DNA from 3 places in the Rahnella selenatireducens genome. Region 3 is predicted to be linked to each of the others. Evidence: predicted binding sites of a transcription regulator. Region 3 holds the regulator's gene; each other region holds the start of a gene.

Region 1 (7,914 bases), on a different contig from region 3:
CAACATGAGGTGGCTGAAAATATCCAGCCCTCTGCGATTTTCAATCATTGGTAACGCACCTTACGCTCGACAAAGCGGAACTGAATGAACGTCAGGCCGATCACCAGCATCATCAGAATGACGGACTGCGCGGCGGAACTTGATAAGTCCAGACCGGAGAAGCCTTCGCGGTAGACTTTGTAAATCAGGGTCGTCGTTGCCTGAACCGGGCCACCGCCTGTCGCGGCGTCAATCACCGGGAAGGTATCAAAGAAGGCGTACACCAGATTCACCACCAGCAGGAAGAAGCTGACCGGCGAAATCAGCGGTAACACCAGATTGAAGAAACGTCGCACCGGACCTGCGCCGTCGATAGCGGCCGCTTCCACCAGCGATTTCGGGATCGACTGCAACGCCGCCAGAAAGAACAGGAAGTTGTAGCTGATTTGCTTCCAGACCGACGCGAGGACGACCAGGAACATCGCCTGACCGCTGTTTTGCGCGTGGTTCCAGTTGTAACCGAGGGAGCCGAGGAAATGCGAAATCAGGCCAAGGCCGGGACTGAACAGAAACATCCATAATACGGCGGCCACGGCGGGCGCAACGGCGTACGGCAGGATCATCAGCGTCTGATAAATCCGGCTGCCGCGAATAACGTGATCGACCAGCGCGGCGAAAAACAACGACAGCACCAGCCCGAAAAAGGCCACCATAAAGCTGAATTTCAGCGTGGTGTAAAAGGAGTCGAGATAGTACGGATCCTGGAACAGCTGCGTGAAGTTCGTCATGCCCGCAAACGTGCTGGAAAGCCCGAACGGATCCAGTGTCTGCACCGAATACCACAGCGCCTGCCCCGCAGGCCACAGGAAGAATATCGCGGTGATCAGCAGCTGCGGCAAGACCAGTGCGTAAGGCAGCCAGCTGCAACCAAAACCGGGACGGTGTGAACTCATAATGGTTTACTCGTTGATACGGTGGCGGGTTTAGCTCCTCCCCCTGTGAAGGGGGAGGCTGGGAGGGGGTTTAGCAAACGACTGAGTTGTCATTAATACCCCACCCTAACCCTCCCCTTCGCAGGGGAGGGAGCAAAACAGCACTCCCCCTTCTCAGGGGGAGGAGCAAAAAAAATTACTTGGTAGAGGCTTCGAAGCGACGCAGCAGCAGATTTCCGCGCTGTACTGCGGTATCTAACGCTTCTTTAGCCGTTTTCTTGCCGCTCCAGACGCTTTCCAGTTCTTCGTCCACGATGGTACGAATCTGTGGCATGTTACCCAGACGCAGACCTTTGGTGAACGGCAATGGCGGTTTGTTCAGCATCTGGCGGGTGGCAACGTCAGAACCCGGGTTCTTATCGTAGTAGCCTTCTTTTCTGGTCAGCTCATACGCGGCAGTTGTCACTGGCAGATAACCGGTTTTCTGGTGCCATTCAGCAGCGATTTCCGGCGTGGTCAGGAATTGCAGGAATTCGGCAACGCCTTTGTAGGTGTCTTTGTCTTTACCGTTCATCACCCACAGGCTTGCACCGCCGATGATGGCGTTTTGTGGCGCGCCTTTAATGTCTGCATCGTAAGGCATCATGCCTACACCGTAGTTGAATTTAGAATACTGACGGATATCGGCCAGAGAACCGGAAGAGGCGGTGGTCATCGCGCAATCGCCGTTATAGAACTTGGCGGTGGATTCGTCTTTGCGACCAAAATAGGTGAAATCACCTTTTTTGTTCATGTCTTCGAGCATCTGGATGTGTTTGATTTGCTCTGGTTTGTTGAATTCCAGAACCGCATCAGTGCCATCGAAACCGTTATTTTTGGTCGCGATCGGCAGGCTGTGCCAGGCGCTGAAGTTTTCAATCTGAATCCAACCCTGCCAGCCGCTGGCGTAACCACATTTCATGCCCGCTTCGCGCAGTTTCTGGGTGTAAACCGCCATGTCCTGCCAGGTTTTTGGCGGCTGATCCGGGTTCAGGCCAGCTTTCTTAAAGGCATCTTTGTTGTAATACAGCACCGGCGTGGAGCTGTTGAAAGGCTGCGATAACAGGCGGCCTTTGGAATCTGAGTAGTAGCCGGAGACGGTCGGCACAAACTGGGAAACGTCTTCTTTAATGCCGGCGTCGCTGAACACTTCGTAGACCGGTTTGATGGCTTTACTCGCCATCATGGTCGCGGTGCCCACTTCGTAAACCTGCAAAATAGCAGGCGCATTACCGGTGCGGTATGCCGCAATACCGGCAGCCAGGCTCTCGTCGTATTTACCTTTGTAGACAGGCACGATTTTGACATCAGGGTGCGTCTGGTTAAAACGGTCGGCCAACGAGTTCACTTCTTTACCTAACTCGCCGTCCATGGAATGCCAGAAAGGAATTTCTGTTACAGCAAAAGCGTTGGCGCTAAAAGCCAGCGTCAGCGCGGTGCCGATGACCGTTTTTTTGAGATTGATGAACATGCCTGTCTCCTGAATTCTGCTGGTGTAAAAGGGGCAGAGATAAATGGGGTATTGAGAAACGTTTTTATGCGGAGGTAACATGACACGGCTAAATTACAGATAAATAACAGTTAAATGACATTGGTGTTACAGCGGCATGAAGTGCAGGTGACGAACAGATGGCAAAAAAGAAGGCGCATCGGGTGAACGATGCGCCTTATAAAGAAGGGAAATCCGGGGACTTTACAGCGCGCGTTTCAGGCGGGCAACGGCCTCTTGCATCTGCTCTTCGGTCGCGGTGGCGAACGACAGACGGAAGGTAGAGTGATCCGGATTATCGGCATAGAAGAACTCGCCCGGCACAAACACCACACCCTGTTCCAGTGTCTTTTTCATCCACTCAGCGCAGTTACGCGGCTCGCGGAAACGCGCCCACAGGAACATGCCGCCTTTCGGATATTCAAACGTCAGCACGTCGCCCAGTTCGCGTTCCAGTAACTCCGCCAGAATCTGACATTTCTTTTTGTACGCGGCACGAATCGTTTCGATTTGCGCAGGCAGACGGCCCAGACCGAGATAACATTCAGCAATCGACTGTGACAGCGCGCTGGCGTGCAAATCTGCTGCCTGCTTGATGATGGCGACTTTGTGCAGCAGCCAGTCAGGCATGATCACCCAGCCCAGACGCAGGCCAGGCGCCAGAATTTTGGAGAACGTTGAGGTGTAGATGATGTTGTCGGCATGGCCAAACAGCGCCTTCGACAGCTCAAACAACGTTGGCTGGCGTTCGTCGGTGAAACGCAGTTCGCCGTACGGATCATCTTCCACAATCAGGAATTCATGTTTCGCCGCCAGCTGAACCAGCTTTTCACGACGCGCGCGGCTCAGGGTCACGCCGCTCGGGTTGCCAAACGTCGGCACCAGATACACGCCTTTAATTTTGCGGGTTTTCAGCAGTTCGGCCAGCTCATCGACAATCATGCCGTCGCCGTCGGTACCGACGGAAAGGATATTCGCCTCGGCCAGTTCCAGCGTTTGCAGTGCGGCCAGATAGGTCGGGCGCTCTACCACAAAAATATCGTCCGGATTCACTACCGCGCGCATCACCAGATCCAGCGCCTGCTGGGAACCGGCGGTCACCACGATATCATCGGGTTTTGCCACCACACCGCGTTCCTGACAAAGCTCAGCAATACGCTCACGCAGCGTATAACTGCCTTCGGTCAGGCCATACTGGAATGCGTGCTCCGGCTGTTCCGTGATCGCCAGTTGCGTCGCTTCGCGAAGGCCATCGAAATCAAACAGCGCCGAAGAAGGAATACCACCCGCCAGTGAAATAACGCCTTCCATTTTGCTGTGTTTCAGCAGTTCCCGGATGGCTGAACTTTTAAGCCTGACCATGCGGGCGGCGAGTAAACCTTCTGTGTTCATGAAATCTTCCTGATGCTGTGCAACGTTATTAGAATGTGAGAGATGTTAATTTATAGGCAAAATAAAAACCGCAAAGCGCTTGCCGTGCGGTTTACTAGATTTATCACAGATTTTCGAAATCCAAAGCGGATTTATGCGCCGAGATAGGCCGCACGCACCGCTTCGTTCGCCAGCAATGCCGCGCCGGTGTCTTCCAGCACCACATGACCGTTCTCCAGCACATAACCGCGGTCGGCGAGTTTCAGCGCCTGATTGGCGTTTTGCTCGACCAGGAAGATAGTCATCCCTTCTTCGCGCAGTTGCTGGATAGTGTCAAAAATCTGCTGGATGATGATCGGCGCCAGACCGAGCGACGGCTCATCGAGCAGCAGCAAACGCGGCTGGCTCATCAGCGCACGACCAATCGCCAGCATCTGTTGCTCGCCGCCGGACATGGTGCCCGAGCGTTGCAGACGGCGCTCTTTCAGACGCGGGAACAGCGTATACACGCGTTCCAGACGCGACTGATACTGATCGCGCGTCGCAAAGAAACCGCCCATCGCCAGATTCTCTTCCACCGTCATCCGCGAAAATACGCGACGGCCTTCCGGCACAATCGCGATATCGCCACGCATGATTTTGGCGGTCTGCCATTGGGTGATGTCCTGGCCTTCGAAAATAATCGCGCCGTGCGACGCCCGCGGTTCGCCACATAAACTGCCGAGCAGTGTGGTTTTCCCCGCGCCGTTCGCGCCGATCAGCGTGACGATTTCCCCTTGGTTAATGCTCAGGCTGACTTCATGCAGCGCCTGGATTTTGCCGTAATGGGCGGATACCTGATTAAATGACAACATCTTGTTCTGTCCCTTAGCCTTCGCCCATTAACCTTCGCCTAAATAGGCGCGGATCACGTCAGGATTGTTACGAATTTCAGCCGGTGTGCCCTGCGCCAGCGGCGTACCCTGATTCACCACGTAGATACGGTCGGAAATGCCCATCACCAGTTTCATGTCGTGCTCAATCAGCAGAACCGAGACGTTGTGCTGGTTACGCAGTTCGGCAATCAACTGGTTCAGCTCTTCGGTTTCCCGCGGGTTCAGACCGGCCGCGGGTTCGTCGAGCATCAGGATTTCCGGGCGCGTTACCATGCAGCGGACGATTTCCAGACGGCGCTGCTGACCATACGCCAGATTACCGGCCTGACGGTTCGCCAGTTCGAGTAAGCCCACGCGTTCGAGCCAGTCGGCGGCGCGATCCAGCGCTTCGGCTTCTGCACGACGGAATCCCGGCGTTTTAAGCAGACCGGCCAGAACACCACTTTTCAGATGCTGATGTTGCGCGACCAGCAGGTTTTCAATCACCGTCATTTCGCGGAACAAGCGGACGTGCTGGAATGTACGCACCACGCCCATGCGGGCAATTTTCTGCCCCGGCAGGCCTTCAAGATGCTGATCGCGCAGTTTGATGGTGCCGCCGCTCGGCTTGTAAAAACCGGTCAGGCAGTTAAAGACCGTGGTTTTACCGGCACCGTTCGGGCCAATAAGGGAAACAATTTCGCCCTGATTGAGGTTCAGCGCCACGTTGTTGACCGCCAGCAGGCCGCCAAAACGCATCATCAAACCTTCAACGGTTAACAGAGGTTGCGTGCTCATGCCTGTTCCCCCTGATCGGCGATTTGTTTTTTAGACAATTTGAGTCTCAGTTGCGGACGTTTCATCGGCAGCAAGCCCTGCGGGCGCCAGATCATCATCAGCACCATTAAAGCACCGAGCAGCAACATGCTGTATTCGTTGAGGTCACGCATCAGTTCGCGGGAAACCACCAGCAAAATGGCCGCCAGAATAACCGCAAACTGCGAACCCATTCCGCCGAGCACCACGATAGCCAGCACGAAAGCGGATTCTGCAAAGGTGAAGGATTCCGGGCTGACAAAGCCCTGACGCGCGGCGAACAGCGTACCGGCGAAACCGGCAAACGCGGCGCTGATGGTGAACGCGGTCAGTTTAATGCGAGTCGGGTTCAGCCCAAGCGAACGGCAGGCAATTTCGTCTTCGCGCAGCGCTTCCCACGCGCGGCCCAGCGGCATACGCAGCAGGCGGTTGATGATGAAGAGCGTCACCAGCACCAGCAACAGCGCCACCATGTACAGGAAAATAATCCTGTCGCTCGGATCGTAGGTCACATTGAAGAAGTTGCTGAAGGTATCCCAGCCGCCATCTCGCGGTGTCCGGCTGAATTCCAGCCCGAACAGCGTCGGTTTGGGGATCTGGCTGATGCCGTTCGGCCCGCCGGTCAGTTCGGTATTATTGAGCAACAAAATACGGACGATTTCGCCAAATCCGAGGGTCACAATCGCCAGATAGTCGCCCCGCAAGCGCAGAACCGGGAATCCGAGCAGGAAACCAAACGCCGCAGAAACCAGCCCCGCCAGCGGTAACGCTTCCCAAAAACCAATGCCATAATAGTGGTTGAGCAGCGCATAGGTATAAGCGCCGATGGCGTAAAAACCGCCGTAACCCAGCACTAACAAACCCGACAATCCGACCACCACGTTCAGGCCAAGACCCAGCATGATGTAGATGAGTGTCAGCGTGGCGATATCCACCGTGCCGCGTGAGACGATAAACGGCCACGCGATGGCGGCAATAATCAGCACCAGTGCCAGCAGTTTTTGTTTCGGCGTCGAGCCGTCAAAACTGGGCAAGACCCAGCCCGGCCCGGAGACTTTTTTCAGGCCACTGCTCACCAGCGGACGGAACAGCTGAAACACGAAAACAATCGCGCAGCCAATCGCAATCCACATCCAGCGAACTTCGCCCGCGCCATTCACCACCAGTTTGGTGCCATCCAGGCTCAGTTGCAGCCCCATAATGAACGCAGCCAGAACCAGCAGAACGAAAGCGGAAACCAGCGCGTTTAACAGATTCAGGCGCTTCATACTTTTTCCACCTCCGGACGACCCAGAATACCGGTTGGCAGCACCAGCAAGACCACAATCAGCAGTGCAAAGGAAACCACATCTTTGTATTCCGTGCTCAGATACGCCGACGTCAGCGCTTCGGCCACGCCCAGGATCAGACCGCCAATCATCGCGCCCGGAATGCTGCCGATGCCGCCCAGAACTGCCGCAGTGAAGGCTTTCATCCCGGCCATAAAGCCGATGTACGGGTTAATCACGCCATAGAATTGTCCCAGCAGAACGCCCGCCACCGCCGCCATTAATGCGCCGATTACGAAAGTCAGGGAGATCACGCGGTCAGTGCTGATCCCCAGCAGGCTGGCCATTTTGAGATCTTCGGCGCAGGCACGGCACGCGCGCCCCATGCGGGAATAACGGATGAACAGCGTGAGCGCCAGCATCGCGATAAAGGTCACGATCCAGATAATCAGCTGCATCGTGCTGATGGTCGCCGCAAAGCCGTTCGCTTCGCCGAGTTTCCACTGGCCGGTGACCAGACTTGGTAACGCCAGATCGCGTGAGCCTTGCGTGAGGCTGACGTAGTTTTGAAGAAAAATTGACATCCCGATGGCAGAAATCAGTGCAATCAGACGTTTGGAGTTACGCACCGGCTTATACGCCACGCGTTCAATACTCCAGCCGTAGGCACTGGAAATCACAATCGCCGCGATAAATCCGGCACCGATCAGCAACCAGCCGGCATCGATACCCATCATCATCAGGGCGGCAATCACGATAAAGGAGACATAACTGCCGATCATATACACCTCGCCGTGGGCGAAGTTGATCATGCCGATAATGCCGTAAACCATGGTGTAACCAATGGCGATCAGCGCATAAGTGCTGCCCAACGTCACACCGTTGAACATCTGCTGAATGAAATAGAGGAACTGCTCTGACATACCCTATCCTTATAAATCAAGGGGGTTGAATACGGTGTTCGGCTTCCCGTGGACGGGGATAGGCTCCCTCCCCTGCGAAGGGGAGGGTTGGGGTGGGGTATAGCAAACAACTTCAGAGTCGCCTGTAAAACCCCCTCCCAGCCTCCCCCTTCGCAGGGGGAGGAGCTAAAACCAATTTAAAAAGTTTTATTTGATAGGGGTAGACGTGCCGTCCTTATGCCACTCGAAAATACCGAATTCGAA
Region 2 (7,914 bases), on a different contig from region 3:
GCTGATGCCGGTACTCATGGTGTTAATCGCGCCGGAACCCGGGGACAAACTTAAAATAGAAGTGGTGAGCAGGTAGGTTAACCACCAGTCCAAGGTCATTGTGAGACTCCCTGAATACGTTTTGTGTTGTTTTATGGCACAATACGCCATTGTCTATAATTGCGCTATAACTCACAAATAACACTTTCTTCCTCCCCGCCATGCGACTTTGGATTATTGAATGCCTGTAAATATTGCGAAGTGGTTAACACGTGAGAAAGAGTTCTCCGCCTTTGCGACCGGGCCTTTGCTCGATTTCTGGCAGCAACGCGAAGAAGGTGAGTTTAGCGGCGTCGATGACGTCCCGATCCGCTACGTTCGTTTCTGTTCGCCCTCACACGATAAAGTCATCGTGGTGTCACCGGGGCGTATTGAAAGCTACGTAAAATACCCGGAAGTGGCTTACGACTTATTCCACTGTGGTTACGATGTCATGATTCTCGATCACCGCGGTCAGGGGCGTTCGGGACGTATGCTCGAAGATCCGCACTGCGGCCATGTTCAGCATTTCGACGACTATGTTGACGATTTCGAAACTTTTTATCAGCTTGAAATCGCGCCACGTCAGTACGTGAAAAAGTTCGCGCTGGCCCATTCAATGGGGGGGGCAATTCTGGCGTTGTTTATGGCGAAGTATCCTGAGCGCTTCGATGCGGCGGCGTTATTAGCGCCGATGACGGGTATCTATCTGCCGATGCCGGGATGGGTTTCGCGGCGCATTCTCAACTGGGCGGAGAATCGTCCGGTTCGCCGTGATGGTTACGCGCTGGGTACCGGTCACTGGCGTCCGCTGCCGTTTGTGGTGAATCAGCTGACGCACAGCCGCGAGCGATATCGCCGTAATCTGCGTTTTTATGCGGATTACCCGGAACTCCAGGTCGGCGGACCTACGTATCACTGGGTGCGCGAAGGCATTGAGGCGGGCATGCACATCCTCAAAGAAGCCGAAAAAATCACGACCCCTGTTCTTTTATTGCAGGCGAGCGAAGACCGGGTGGTAGACAACCGGTCGCACCTCGCTTTTTGTCAGGCCATGGCCGCTGCGGGGCACCCTTGTGAAGGGGGAAAGCCGCTGGTCATCGAAGGCGCGCGCCATGAGATCCTGTTTGAGCGGGACGACCTGCGGGCACAGGCGCTGGACGCCATCATGCGCTTTTTTGCGCGACAGCATTAATCCGCGGTTCGCCGCGCACAACTCCATCAGAGGTTAGAACCTAACGCTATGTACCCTGTTGTTGCTTCCGATTTAGATGGCACACTGCTATCACCTGACCATACCCTGAGCCCGTTCGCGAAAGAGACGCTGAAATTGCTGACCCAGCGCGATGTGCATTTCGTGTTCGCGACCGGACGTCACCATATTGACGTTGCGCAGATGCGCGACAATCTCGAGATCAGCGCGTACATGATCACCTCAAACGGTGCGCGTGTGCATAACACCGACGGAGAGCTGATTTTCGCCCATAATCTCGATGAAGACATTGCCAAAGACCTGTTTGGCATCATGCACAACAATCCGGATATCCTGACCAACGTTTACCGTAACGACGACTGGTACATGAACCGTGACCGCGCCGATCAGGATGATTTTTTCCGTGAATCCGTTTTCAAATACAAACTTTATGAACCGGGTTTGCTGGAAACTGACGGCATCTGCAAAGTGTATTTCACCTGTGAAGATCACGAAAAATTGCTGCCACTCGAAGAAGCCATTAATGCGCGCTGGGGCGATCGTGTAAACGTCAGCTTCTCACTGCCGGTTTGTCTGGAAGTGATGGCGGGCGGCGTATCGAAAGGTCACGCGCTGGAATACGTGTCTAAACTGATGGGTTATACCTTGAAAGATTGCATCGCGTTTGGCGACGGTCTGAATGACCTGGAAATGCTGTCGATGGCGGGTAAAGGTTGCCTGATGAGTGGCTCATTGCCACGTCTGAAAGCGGCAATGCCGGATGCGGAAATCATTGGTTCCAACGCCGACGACGCCGTGCCGCATTACCTGCGCAAAATGTATTTGTCTGAATAATCGTTTCCTGAATCGTCATTGAAAAAGGCACCTTCCGGTGCCTTTTTGTTTTCTATGCTTTCAGCCTGAATCAGGCGTTTTTCGCCAGCTGCGCTTTGTGTTTATTTTCACTCAGCATCGTCAGTACCAGCAGAAGCACCGCCAGCACGCACCCGGCGATCATCACGATAAAGCCGCCATCCCAGCCGAAGAAATCAACGGTATAGCCGACGATAGCGCTCGCCGCCACTGAACCGCCGAGATAGCCAAACAGGCCGGTAAAGCCCGCCGCCGTCCCCGCCGCTTTCTTCGGTGCCAGTTCCAGCGCATGCAAGCCAATCAGCATGACCGGGCCATAAATCAGGAAGCCGATGGTGATCATACAGGCCATGTCGATACCCGGATTACCGACCGGATTCAGCCAGTAAATCACGGTGGCGATCGTCACCAATACCATAAAGAACACGCCGGTTGCGCCGCGATTTCCTTTGAAGACTTTATCCGACATCCAGCCGCACAGCAGCGTGCCCGGAATACCGGCATATTCATACAGGAAATACGCCCACGAGGATTTATCCAGCGCGAAATGTTTCACCTCTTTCAGGTAAGTCGGTGACCAGTCCAGAATGCCGTAGCGCAGCAGGTAAACAAACACGTTGGCCAGCGCGATATACCACAGCAGCTTGTTGGGCAAAATGTACTGCATGAAGATCTGTTTTGCCGTCAGCTCCTGCTCGGCGGATTCTTTCACGTAGTCCGGCGGATAATCGTTTTTGTATTCTTCAATCGGCGGGAGACCACAGGACTGCGGGGTATCGCGCATCGTCATGAACGCGAAAACGGCCAGCAAGATTGCGCCGAACGCGGGCATATACAGCGCCGCGTGCCAGTCGTTAAACCAGGCCATGCCCAGCAGGAACAGCAGCGGAGGAATGCCGCCGCCGACGTTATGCGCGCAGTTCCAGACGGAAACAATGCCGCCACGTTCTTTCTGCGACCACCAGTGAACCATCGTGCGTCCGCACGGCGGCCAGCCCATGCCCTGAAACCATCCGCACAGGAACAGCAGAACGAACATGATGGCGATGCTGGACGTGGCCCAAGGCACAAAGCCCATAAACAGCATTACGGCGGCGGCGAGGATTAAACCCGCAGGCAGAAATACGCGTGGATTCGAGCGGTCAGAAACCGATCCCATGATGAATTTAGAAATGCCGTAGGCGATAGAAATCCCGGACAACGCAAAGCCTAAATCACCCCGCGAAAAACCCTGATCGATGAGATAGGGCATCGCTAATGCGAAGTTTTTACGAACCAGATAGTAAGCGGCATAGCCGAAGAAGATCCCCATGAAAATCTGCCAGCGGAGACGGCGGTAGAGCGGATCAACGTGGTTTTCATCCACGGGCGCTTTATGGGGCGCGGGTTTGAAGATACTGAGCATAAATGCCTCCGATGGCATAAATCAGGTCTGACTCCTCATGAGCCAATGACGTAAGGGCGGTGCAAGGGTGTTCCAAAACGAACATGATTTTAGCAATTCGCGCACAAACGAACTGTGATTTATGACCGAAATGTTACATTTTTATTACAGGAGAGGCGGGTTTTGTGAGGGTGGGTAACAGCTTGGGACAAAAAAAGGCGAAGCCTGAGCCCCGCCTGATATTTTCGCAACATCTGAATTTACTGAATTTTCAGTGTATTAATAATTGCTTCGGCATCCGTCTGCGCCTGTTGCTGATTATCCGCTGGCAACGTGATTTGCAGCGTCAGCAGGTGGCTGTCGACCTTGCCCAGCACGATAGAGGAATACGCTTTCTGACCAGCAGAGGTGATGACGCTGTCGTACTGCTGCAACGTTTGACCGTTCACCTGAATCGCTTTATTAGTGACGACTTGCAGATTGGTATCGCGCGCTTTTTGCTGGTCCTGTAAACGACCCGCCAAAACGTCCAGTGACTCCGTGGTGTTATCACCCAGGATCACAATCACCGCTTTCTGGCCGGTGCTGTCTGCGTAGACGTGCATATTGTTTGCCTGAGTGCCCAGCTTACCGCTCTGGTCGCTCATTCCCTGCGGCAGGGAGAACGTCACTTTGCCATCCAGCAGACTGACTGGTGTGGTCGCCGTTGCGGCGGCGGCAGGTGCGCCTTTATCTGCAGCTGGCGCGTCTGTTGATTTACCATCACACGCAGCCAGACCGGCGATCAGTACTGCCATTCCCATCATTTTTGCGACATTACGCATCGGGCTTCCTTAAGTGGCCTGTCTATCAGGCTTACATGTTGACTTAACAGTCGTTATGGCAACCTATTCAGGCCACAAATGCAAGTCAGATTATGGCGCGATTTGTGTCATCTGAGACGCCGTCGTCACTCTTAGTGCGCGCTGACCGCGGAAGCCTTGTGATTTCCTTGCGCCGACAGCCGCTTAAGCAACATGTTGAGCAGCATGCCGTACATCGGCAGGAAGAACACCAGACAGATCAGCACTTTGAAGCTGTAATCCACCAGCGCGATTTCTACCCAGTGCGCTGCCATAAAGGCATCGGTACTTTTGTAGAACGCGATGAAGAAGAAGGACAGCGTATCGCTGATATTGCCGAGGAACATCGAGGCGACCGGCGCAATCCACCAGCGGCGGTTCTGGCGCAGGCGGTTAAATACGTGAACGTCGAGGATTTGTCCCAGCACGTAAGCCATAAAGCTGGCGGTCGCGATGCGGGCGACCATGATGTTCAGGCTGCTGAGCGCTTCAACGCCCTGCCACTGTGCTTCAAAGAACAGTGCGGAAATCACGTAAGAGATTGCCAGTGCCGGGATCATGACGGAAAGGATAATCCGGCGTGCCAGCGGTGCGCCAAAGATACGCACCGTGAGATCGGTAGCCAGGAAAATAAACGGAAAAGTGAACGCGCCCCAGGTGGTATGGAAACCAAAAATGGAGACAGGCAGCTGAACCAGATAGTTGCTGGACGTAATGATGGCGATGTGGAATAGCGAAAGCCATATCAACGCGGAAAACCGCTGTTGAGCAGTAAAAGAGTACATAGATGTGACCTTTTTTTATAAAAAAATTGGGGTGAGGGAACCCAAACGTATTTTTACTTCTGCACTGACTGAGTTATCACGTGCGGCGCGCATAGTACCTGTTTGCGCACCGTTTGCGCAACAGATTAGATGGTTAATTTTAGCGCAATGCGCCTTGTTTGTTGCACCAGAAAACCAGCGGGTTAAACTGTCGCGCATTCACGTATGAAGATGTTGAGACACGAAATGACCGACCCCTTTATCAATCCCGACCATCAGCTTGATGCGCTGGGTCTGCGTTGCCCGGAACCTGTGATGATGGTTCGCAAAACGGTGCGCACCATGAAAGATGGCGAAACACTGCTGATCTTCGCCGATGATCCGGCAACGACCCGCGATATTCCCGGTTTCTGCCGTTTTATGGAACACCGCCTGTTAGCGTCGGATACAGAAAACCTGCCGTACCGCTATTTGCTGTGCAAAGGTCTGGTGGAAAAGCAGGGCTGATTGCTCAGCCCTGACGGTCAGTGTGATTTCTTGCGCAACAGCCGCAAGGCATTGGCAGTGACTAACGCCGTTGCGCCGGAATCGGCCAGCACCGCCAGCCACAAACCGGTCAGCCCCATAATCGTGGTCACCAGAAATATCGCCTTCAGCCCCAGCGCAATGGTGATGTTCTGACGGATATTCGCCCGCGTTGCGCGTGATAAACTGATCATCTGCGCCAGCCCGCTCAGACGGTTGTGCGTCAGCGCCGCGTCGGCGGTTTCCAGTGCCACGTCGGTGCCACTTCCCATCGCAATTCCGATCGTAGCGGCTTTCATGGCGGGCGCATCGTTAATGCCGTCGCCGACCATTGCGACCGGTTTAACCGCATTCAGCGCGGTGACTGCCGAGACTTTGTCCACAGGCAATAAGCCCGCGCGGAACTCAATCCCAAGACGATCCGCGATAGTTTTCGCTGCACGCGGGTTGTCGCCGGTCAGCATCACCGCAGACACGCCCAGCGCTTTAAGTTTCTGCAACGCATTCACTGCATCGTCACGTAAACGATCCTGCATCGCGATGAGCCCGACCGCTGTTTCATCTTTTAAGACCACAACGACCGTTTTGCCGGTTGATTCCCAGTCCGTGATTTGCGCGCGGGCCTCCTGTGTCAGTACCGGTTCCGCAACACGCACTGGCGCGAGAACCTGAACCTTACTGCCAGACACCACGCCTTCCACGCCGGAACCGGCCAGTGCGCGGCGGTTCTGCGCCGTCATTGGAACCGGATTACTTTCTTGTGCACGGGTCAGAATCGCCTGCGCCAGCGGATGATGCGAACCTTCTTCAACGGCGGCCGCCAGGCTTAACAGTTCCTTTTCGCTGGTATCATTGAGCGCGAAAACGTCCGTAACTTCGGGTTTGCCTTCGGTCAGCGTGCCGGTTTTATCCAGCGCGACCGTTTCAATCAGCGCCAGCTGTTCCAGCGCCGCGCCTCCTTTGATTAACGCGCCCTGACGCGTTGCCGCCGCCAGACCGGAAGTAATCGCTGCCGGCGTGGAAATCACCAGCGCGCACGGGCAACCAATCAGCAGCAGCGTCAGGCCACGGTAAATCCAGGTTTCCCATGACAAGCCCATCGCCAGCGGCGGAATGACAATGACCAGCAGCGACAGCAGCATGATGACCGGTGTGTAATAACGGCTGAAGGTATCAAGGAAACGCTCGATCGGCGCACGGCGCTCATCGGCTTCTTCGATCAGTTGCAGTATGCGGTCAATCGCGCTGCTGCCGGGCGCGGAAGCCACTTCAAGGCGCGCCAGACGGTCAACGCACAGGCTTCCCGCCGGGATTTTTTCGCCGGGCTGATGTTCAACGGGTACTGATTCGCCGGTTAATGCGCTTTCATCGAAACTGGCGTGGCCTTGTAAAATGGCGTCTGCTGGCAGGCGCGCGCCCGCCGCGATTTCAATGATATCGCCGGGGCGCAGGCTGCTGACCGGCACCGTTTCTGTTTTGTCGTTCACCACGCGTACGGCGGTATCCGGGATCAGCGCCATCAGGGATTTCACGCCACTGCGTGCGCGGCTCGAGGCGAAGGATTCCAGACGCTCGCCCACCATAAACAGCAGCAACACCATCGCGGCTTCGGCGGTCGCGCCTATGAACAGCGCACCCAGCGCCGCAATGCTCATCAGCGTTTCGATAGCGAAGGGCGAACCGGAACGCGTCTGGCGGATGGCCTGACGCAGCACCGGCCACAGACCGACCAGCGTGGTGGCGATAAACGCGATTTCACCCCACTGCGGACTGACGTGATCGAGCGCCCAGCTCAGCAGCATCAGTACCGACAGGGCGATCAGCGGCAGCATTTCCTTCAGGCGGGAGGCTTCCGGTTCGGGCGCAGCGGTTTTTTTATCGAGAGATTGCAGGGTAAAACCTGCGGCGATGACGGCTTGCTGAACATCTTGTGAAATGTCATATCCCGCATCAATGACCAGTTTTTCTGTCGTAAATAACACTCTGGCGCGGCTGACGCCCTCGAGGCCGGAGACGGCATTTTCAATTTTACGGGCGCACGCGGGGCAATCCATTCCGGCGACTTTCCAGCTGTACTGTAAGTCACCGGAATGCGCGGCTTCGGGGGCATCTTCCCCCGGCGAGCCTTCTGCATTGCCGTCGCCAGAAGTGTGGGAGTGCTCACCTGACTTCGGTTTGCAGCAGCTTTCGGTAGTGCAACTGTCTGTGGCAGCGCTGGCCGAAACTGGCAGCGTTGTACGCGTGTCACAGCAGCCCGCAGGATGTGTACCGGGCTGAACTGGCGCGCTGATTTTATTGATACGCAGCGCGGGGCCG
Region 3 (7,914 bases):
TCGGCAGAACCGTAAAATAACCCGGTACCGATGGCTGATCCCAGTGCCATAAAGCGAATATGGCGCGTTGTCAGGCCACGTTTTAGCTTCGTGCCTGGCGCTTCTTTTTGCTCTGTTGGTTGTCCAGCTTCTTGCTGCATGTGCATTAACCCGTATGTTTTTTAAATATCAAAAGTGCGTATTTTAAGAAATTAACTTTTTTACCCGCCAATGAAAAAGCCACGGAAGATTCTCCGTGGCCCGATTGGCGAAACATTCAGCAGACTAATTATATTTTATGCCGTTGAACATTCACCAAATGATCATTGGTGAGCAGTGACGCTACGCGGACCGCTGATTTTGTCATAAATACCGGCCAGCACCAGCATTAATAATGACGGTGGTAACCAGGCCAAACCTTGCGCCGCCAGCGGCAGGTTCGCTGTCCAGGCTGGCATCAGGTCTGCAAAAGCAGAAGCTTTGATGCCGTCAACAATACCGAAGACCAGGCTGACAACCATCACAGGCGCGACGATACGTGTGGTGCTGTTCCACCAGCGCAGGGTGAAGCTCAGTACGACCAGTGCAATACACGGCGGATAAATCGCCGTCAGAACCGGTACGGAAATCTGAATCAGATGGCTCAGGCCCAGATTGGACACCAGCATCGAGAACAGACCCAGAATGAAGACCAGCGTTTTATATGACAGCGGCAGATACTGAGCGAAGAACTCAGCACAGGCGCAGGTCAGGCCAACCGCGGTGACCATACAGGCGATGAAAATCAGCGCGCCGAGGAAGAAGCTACCTACGCTGCCAAAAGTATGTGCCACGTAAGCATGCAGGATCACTGCGCCGTTGGTTGCATTTGGCACCAGTGAGGCGCTGTTTTCACCGAGTTTGAACAGGCTCAGGTAAACCAGCATCAGGCCCAGACCGGCAATCAGACCTGCCAGAACCGTATAACGGGTCAGCAGTTTGGCATCGGTCACGCCACGCGAACGTGCCGCGTTAACGATAACAATCCCGAAGACCAGCGCGCCCAGCGTATCCATCGTCAGATAGCCGTTAACGAAACCGCTGGAGAACGGCACCGTCTGGTAGGCGTCAACCGCAGGCATCGACTGACCAGCAGGCCACAGCAGTGCAGCGATACCCAGTGCGCCCAGCGCCACCATTTTCAGCGGTGCAAGGAAATGCCCGACGGTATCGAGCAGACGACCCGGATACAGGGAGATACCAATCACCAGAGCGAAATAAATTACGCTGTAAATCAGCAGAGGCAGCGGGCCGTCACCGGTCATCGGCGCGATACCCACTTCAAAGGAGACCGTCGCCGTACGCGGTGTGGCAAACAGCGGGCCTACAGCCAGATAACAGACGGTCGCCAGAAGAATACCGGCACCACGACCAATTGGCGTACTCAGGGCGTCAACACCGCCACCGACGCGCGCAAGCGCAATCACGGTCATCACGGGAAGCCCTACCGCCGTGATCATAAACCCGGCAGCTGCCCACCAGACTTCATGACCGGCCTGCAAGCCAACCATCGGCGGGAAAATGATATTTCCTGCCCCGACGAATAAGGCGAAGGTCATGAAACCCAGCGCCAGAATATCTTTATTTGTTAAACGAGTACTCATGATTGGTGTCGTGTTGCCTGTTCAAATGAATAAAGTGTCCGATGCTGTCGTCGTGCCACTCCGTCAGAAGGATGAATGGCGTTGTCATAGCCAGAGAGCACCAATGTAAGGATCGGAGTGAGCTAAAAACGCCTGATGATATGCAGATGATTACGTTGTTATGCAGGGAGTATCGAGCGACAGCGGGGCTTAAGGTAAACGTTTATAGCGTAGAAAGGCAAGCTGTGATCCAAAAAGCAGAGTGTTCAACCAGATTAATACAACAAAGCAGTAATAATCACTAAATACCCTTCGAAACACGCAATATGATATGTATGATTTTTGAACGAACAAAGCACAAGATATGCTCCATTGAGATTAAAAATGCGTGAAATCACCACCTGAAGGTCATTTCACGCACAATATCCAGCATTTTTACAGGTTCAAAATTTAGCCGCTTGCGGATTTACCAGACGCGTGCAGCGATATCCACCACCAGTTTCAGTTTTTCCCACTGCTGCGCTTCGGTCAGGCTATTACCTTCTTCCGTTGACGCGAAGCCACACTGCGGGCTCAGGCAAATCTGGTTAATGTCCAGATATTCAGCCGCTTCAGCGATCCGCGCTTCAACGGTTTTTGCCAGTTCCAGCTCGCCGGATTTGGTGGTAATCAACCCCAGAACCGCCTGCTGATGACCCTTTTTAATGAAACGCAGTGGCTCGAAACCGCCTGAACGTTCATTGTCATATTCCAGGAAGAAGGCGTCGATATTCACCCCGCCAAACAGAATCTCTGCCACCGGCTCATAGCCACCTTCAGAAATCCAGGTTGAACGGAAGTTACCGCGGCAAACATGCAGACCAATCACCAGATCGTCCGGTTTACCGGCGATGGCTTTGTTGAGCACGTCAGCGTAAGTACGTGCTAACGCTTCCGGAGAGTCGCCACGCTCGCGGATTTGTTTCTTCTGATCTTCAGAACACAGATACGCCCAGACGGTATCGTCGAGTTGCAGATAACGACAGCCGGCATCGTAAAACGCTTTAATCGCGTCCCGGTAAACCTGTGCCAGATCGTCAAAATAGTCTTTCAGATCAGGGTAAACGTCTTTGCTGATGGCGTTACGGCCACCGCGGAAATGCATCACGCTCGGGCTCGGAATGGTCATTTTCGGCACCGCCGTTCCGCTGATGCTTTTCAGAAAACGGAAATCTTCCAGCATCGGGTGCGAACCAAAACCGAGTTTGCTCACCACTTTGATGCTGCGCGCTTTTGTCTGTACGCCGTTGAACTGGATCCCGTGAACCGCATCGTAACCTTCCACCCCTTCCAGACCTTCGAAGAAGTCAAAGTGCCACCACGCACGGCGGAATTCGCCATCCGTCACCACTTGCAGACCGGCTTGACGCTGCAAATCCACCACACGGCGGATTTCCGTGTCTTCCACTGCACGCAGCTGCACCGCATCAATCTCACCGTCCTGAAACTGTTTACGGGCTTCTTTGATTGCGGCCGGACGCAGGAAACTGCCAACGACATCAGCGCGGAACGGAGGGGTGGTACGTTGCATGAGAACTCCTTATGGCATCACGCCCCTGGCGGAATGCGAATGATTTACAAAGTAAATAATTACGTTGCGTTATTTATAGACATCTGGATGTCTAAACGGCTTTAAGGCCATACTGTCATGCAGCCTGTTCACCTACAACAGAGGAATTTTCATGGGACGTGAAATAAATTCATGATCACGAGGCGACTTCACTCCATAAACAGAAATGAAAAAGCCTGCTATCGGCTGATAACAGGCTTTAGGGAAATTACAGAAATTAAGGTTTTACGGAGACCGGGGAGTCTGCCCCCTGAGGAACAATCAGTTTCGGTGCCAGAGTAAACATAAACCGGGTGCCGACGCCGACTTCGCTGAGAACTTCGAGTTTCGAATTATGGTGGCTGAGCGCATGTTTCACGATAGCAAGCCCCAGCCCGCTGCCGCCGGTCTGGCGTGATCGCGCCTTATCCACACGGTAAAAACGTTCGGTCAGACGCGGTAGGTGCTGCGGCGCAATACCCGGCCCGTTGTCGCTTATCTGGAACTGCGCGCCGTGCGGGATTTGCTGCCAACTGACTTCAATCCGTGTACCCGGCGGGGTGTGATTCACGGCGTTATACACCAGATTCGACACCGCACTGCGCAACTGATCTTCGTTGCCAAAGACTTTAAGCTTTTCGTTTACGCGAAACACCACCTCATGTTTCCCACCGCTCAACGTCTGCACTTCCCGCTCAAGCATGCTCAGCATCAACGGAATATCGACTTTCTCGTGCATATCGATATTGGCGGATGCTTCGATTTTCGAAAGAGTCAGCAGTTGTTTCACCAGCCCGTCCATTCGCCGCGTCTGTTCCTGCATCGTATCCAGCGCTTTGGTGCGGAACGGCTCTTCCAGCTTGGCGTCTTCCATCATTTCCAGATATCCCTGCAACACCGTCAGCGGCGTACGAAGTTCATGGCTGACGTTGGCAAAGAAGTTACGTCGCGCGCCTTCGAGCTGACGCATCTGCGTTACGTCACGCGCCACCATCAAAAGCTGCCCCTCGGAATACGGCATCACGCGAAACTCGACGTAATGTTCATTATTAAGTTGAAGGTTCAGGGCACGGCTGAAGTCACGGGTCTGGATCCAGGTGCGGAATTCCGGATAACGCAGCAGGTTAAAAATATGCTGCCCGTTATCTTCCGGCCAGCGGAAACCGAGAAGATCCTGCGCCAGTCCGTTACACCAGAAGATATTGCCTTCTTCCGTCGTCAGAACCACTGCATCCGGCAGCGATTCAGCTCCGCTGCGGAAACGTTTGATCAATTGACCTAATTCACGACGACGTCGCCGGTTGCGCACCTGCATCTGGTTCAGCCCGTAAAACAGCGGTTCCCAGCTCCAGCGCCCGTTCGGCGGGGTGATGCTGCGGTCAAGCCACAGCCAGTGAGAGAGTTTAAGCTGGTTGTAATAATTCCAGCCCAGCGCCGCGACGAGCGACGCAAAGAGGAGCCAGCCGAAATGGCCGACGAAAATTCCGAGGATCAGCGCTGGCAGGCAAAAGAGAAAAAACTCACCGGCCAGACGTTTCCATGACAAACGTTCTAACACACAGATTCTCCGCTGTGGGGGACTCAATAACGCGTTGAGAAACGATATCCGGTACCACGAACAGTCTGGATCATTCTGTCATGTCCGCTGGTTTCAAGCGCTTTACGCAAACGACGAATATGCACGTCAACCGTGCGATCTTCCACATAAACGTTAGTGCCCCACACGTTATTGAGCAACTGTTCCCTGCTGTAAACGCGTTCAGAGTGGGTCATAAAGAAGTGTAATAACTTAAATTCGGTTGGCCCCATATCGAGCGCCTGCTCGTTGGCCATCACCCGGTGAGACGATGGATCCAGACTCAGCCCCTGCATGTCGATCACTTCCTCGACCGCCATTGGCGAAATCCGGCGCATCACCGCTTTAATACGGGCAACCAGTTCTTTGGGTGAAAACGGTTTGGTGATGTAATCATCGGCACCGACTTCCAGGCCGCGCACCCGATCTTCTTCTTCACCGCGGGCGGTCAGCATCATCACCGGAATTTCGCGTGTCAGCGCTTCACGTTTAAGGTGCTTAATAAACTGAATACCGGAACCGCCGGGTAACATCCAGTCGAGCAGGATCAGTTCAGGGTAAGGTTCAACTAACTGGCCAATCGCTGAATCAAAATCTTCAGCTTCTACTGCCTGATATCCATTCTGTTCCAGTACAAAACACACCATTTCACGGATTGGAGCTTCGTCTTCAACCACCAATATACGTCTAGCCATCGTAGGTCCTGCCAATAGGTTAGCGATCTTTTATTTGATTGCGGGCGCCATTATGCGTCAGTTTTGTGACAGATTTATGAATGAAAATGATGGTTCATTTAAGGCAAATATGACAGGTAAATTCCTGCCATCCTGCTGAAATTGGTCTGATTTATCGGGGACAGGTTCCCCCGCTGACGTTTATACTTTGCCCCATTGTCGTCATACAGGGTTCACACGGGAGTCTCATGCGCCTGATCCATACCTCTGACTGGCACCTCGGCCAGTACTTTTTTACCAAAAGCCGCGCCGCTGAACATCAGGCATTTTTGCGCTGGCTGACCGGTCAGGTGCAACAGCATCAGGTGGACGCCGTCATTGTCGCCGGGGACATCTTTGATACCGGCTCGCCGCCCAGTTACGCCCGCGAGTTATATAACCGCTTCGTGGTGGAATTACAACAAACCGGCTGTCAGCTGGTGGTGCTGGCCGGAAATCACGATTCCGTCGCCACGCTCAATGAATCCCGCGAACTGCTTTCGTGCCTGAATACGCGGGTGATCGCCACCGTGGGCGAAAAACTGGATGAACAGGTTCTGGTGCTTAACACACGCGAAGGCCAGCCCGGCGCGGTGTTGTGTGCCATTCCGTTTTTGCGTCCGCGCGATTTGCTTGCCAGCCAGGCCGGGCAGTCCGGCAACGACAAACAGCTCGCCTTGCAGGAAGCCATTGCGGCGCATTATGACGCGCTGTATCAGGCCGCGCTGGCTAAACGTCAGGAACTTGGCGTGCCGCTGCCCATTATCGCCACCGGCCATCTGACCACCGTCGGCGTCAGCACGTCTGACGCCGTGCGCGACATCTATATAGGCACGCTCGACGCCTTCCCGGCGCAGGCCTTTCCGCCGGTGGATTACGTAGCACTCGGGCATATTCACCGCGCCCAGTGCGTCGCAAAAACCGAACATATCCGTTACAGCGGCTCACCCATTGCGCTGAGTTTTGATGAGCTCAGCAAAACCAAAAGCGTTTACCTGCTTGATTTCGACGGCGCTACGCTCAACGCCATCTACACGCTGGAAATCCCCGTTTTCCAGCCGATGCAGATCATCAAAGGTTCGCTCGCAGACATAGAAAAACAACTGACGCAATTTGCTGACGGCGATGCCGGTAAACCGGTCTGGCTGGATATTGAAGTCGCCACGCAGGACTATCTCAGTGATATCCAGCGGCGTATTCAGACGCTGACCGCAGATTTGCCGGTGGAAGTCGTTCTGCTGCGCCGCAGTAAAGAACAGCGCATCAGCAGCATCGAACAACAGGAAAAAGAAACGCTCAGCGAACTGAGTGTCAGCGAAGTGTTTGAACGGCGGCTGGCGCAGGAAACCGATCCCGACGAACCGCGTCAGGCGCGGATGCGCACGCTGTTCGCTCAGGTTGTCAGTCAGGTCACCAGCGGCGAGTCCGCAGAGGATGCCGCCCAATGAAAATTCTCAGTCTGCGTTTAAAAAACCTGAACTCGCTGGAAGGCGAATGGAAAATCGACTTCACCGCTGAGCCTTTTGCCAGCAATGGATTATTTGCCATCACCGGCCCGACCGGCGCGGGGAAAACCACCCTGCTCGACGCCATCTGTCTGGCGCTGTATCACCAGACGCCGCGTCTGAACGTCACGCCAAGTCAGAATGAACTGATGACCCGCCACACCGCCGAATCGCTGGCAGAAGTCGAGTTTGAAGTCAAAGGCATTGGCTACCGCGCGTTCTGGAGCCAGCGCCGTGCCAAAAACTCGCCGGACGGCAATTTACAGGCCCCGAAAGTGGAACTTGCACTGCTGGCCGATGGCAAAATTCTGGCCGACAAAGTGCGCGATAAACTTGATGCCATCGCCGAGCTGACCGGGCTGGATTTCGGCCGTTTCACCAAATCGATGATGCTTTCACAAGGCCAGTTCGCCGCGTTCCTGAATGCCGATGCCAACGACCGCGCGGAATTGCTGGAAGAACTTACCGGTACTGAAATCTACGGGCGACTTTCTGAACGCGTGTTTGAACAACATAAAGAAGCCAAAAATCAGCTCGACGGTTTGTATCAGCGCATGGCCGGTATCGAGTTGCTCAGCGAAGAGCAGCGTCAGGCGTTCGAAACGGAACTGGCCGCGCTGAACGCGCAGGAAATTATCCTCAGCCAGCAGGCACTGCAACGCCAGCAGGATCTGAACTGGCTGCAACACTGGCAGCAGGTGCAGCAAAAACATCAGCAATCTCAACAGCAGTTAGCGGCGGCGGAGCAGGAAAACCTCGCTGCAGCGCCGCAGTTGCAACAACTCGCGCGCAGTGAACCGGCTGAAAAACTGCGTCCGCTGCTCAGCGACCGGTTGCGCTGTGAGAAAGAAACGCAGGAGTTACAGCAGGCGCTTACGCAGCTGGTTCAGCAGCAGGAACAACAGGCGGCGCAGATGACGCCGCTGGCTTT

What was found. Region 3 encodes PhoB, which activates phosphate uptake and scavenging genes when phosphate is short. Its sites were predicted from a motif close to CTGTCATAAAACTGNCNNAT; they were not measured.
Region 1: a site for PhoB is predicted at 2,523-2,542, ahead of ugpB (sn-glycerol-3-phosphate ABC transporter substrate-binding protein UgpB). Genes of this name have one in related genera too.
Region 2: a site for PhoB is predicted at 3,619-3,638, ahead of glpT (glycerol-3-phosphate transporter). Genes of this name have one in related genera too.

The regions. Positions count from the first base shown of each region.
Region 1 is NZ_JBKEZJ010000014.1:42,368-50,281, forward strand. It holds gene ugpE (sn-glycerol-3-phosphate ABC transporter permease UgpE) at 1-48, opposite strand, end outside; gene ugpA (sn-glycerol-3-phosphate ABC transporter permease UgpA) at 45-932, opposite strand; gene ugpB (sn-glycerol-3-phosphate ABC transporter substrate-binding protein UgpB) at 1,108-2,421, opposite strand; gene ACLBVC_RS20085 (aminotransferase-like domain-containing protein) at 2,644-3,831, opposite strand; gene livF (high-affinity branched-chain amino acid ABC transporter ATP-binding protein LivF) at 3,963-4,664, opposite strand; gene livG (high-affinity branched-chain amino acid ABC transporter ATP-binding protein LivG) at 4,692-5,462, opposite strand; gene ACLBVC_RS20100 (high-affinity branched-chain amino acid ABC transporter permease LivM) at 5,459-6,748, opposite strand; gene livH (high-affinity branched-chain amino acid ABC transporter permease LivH) at 6,745-7,671, opposite strand; gene ACLBVC_RS20110 (branched-chain amino acid ABC transporter substrate-binding protein) at 7,858-7,914, opposite strand, start outside.
Region 2 is NZ_JBKEZJ010000014.1:63,037-70,950, reverse strand. It holds gene rhtB (homoserine/homoserine lactone efflux protein) at 1-99, opposite strand, end outside; gene pldB (lysophospholipase L2) at 221-1,213, shown strand; gene yigL (sugar/pyridoxal phosphate phosphatase YigL) at 1,262-2,065, shown strand; gene glpT (glycerol-3-phosphate transporter) at 2,136-3,488, opposite strand; gene ACLBVC_RS20190 (DcrB family lipoprotein) at 3,728-4,291, opposite strand; gene ACLBVC_RS20185 (7-cyano-7-deazaguanine/7-aminomethyl-7-deazaguanine transporter) at 4,423-5,094, opposite strand; gene tusA (sulfurtransferase TusA) at 5,320-5,580, shown strand; gene ACLBVC_RS20175 (zinc/cadmium/mercury/lead-transporting ATPase) at 5,598-7,914, opposite strand, start outside.
Region 3 is NZ_JBKEZJ010000001.1:657,052-664,965, forward strand. It holds gene proY (proline-specific permease ProY) at 1-140, opposite strand, end outside; gene brnQ (branched-chain amino acid transport system II carrier protein) at 303-1,622, opposite strand; gene ACLBVC_RS03175 (cobalamin-independent methionine synthase II family protein) at 2,068-3,171, opposite strand; gene phoR (phosphate regulon sensor histidine kinase PhoR) at 3,428-4,747, opposite strand; gene phoB (phosphate response regulator transcription factor PhoB) at 4,771-5,460, opposite strand; gene sbcD (exonuclease subunit SbcD) at 5,688-6,926, shown strand; gene sbcC (exonuclease subunit SbcC) at 6,923-7,914, shown strand, end outside.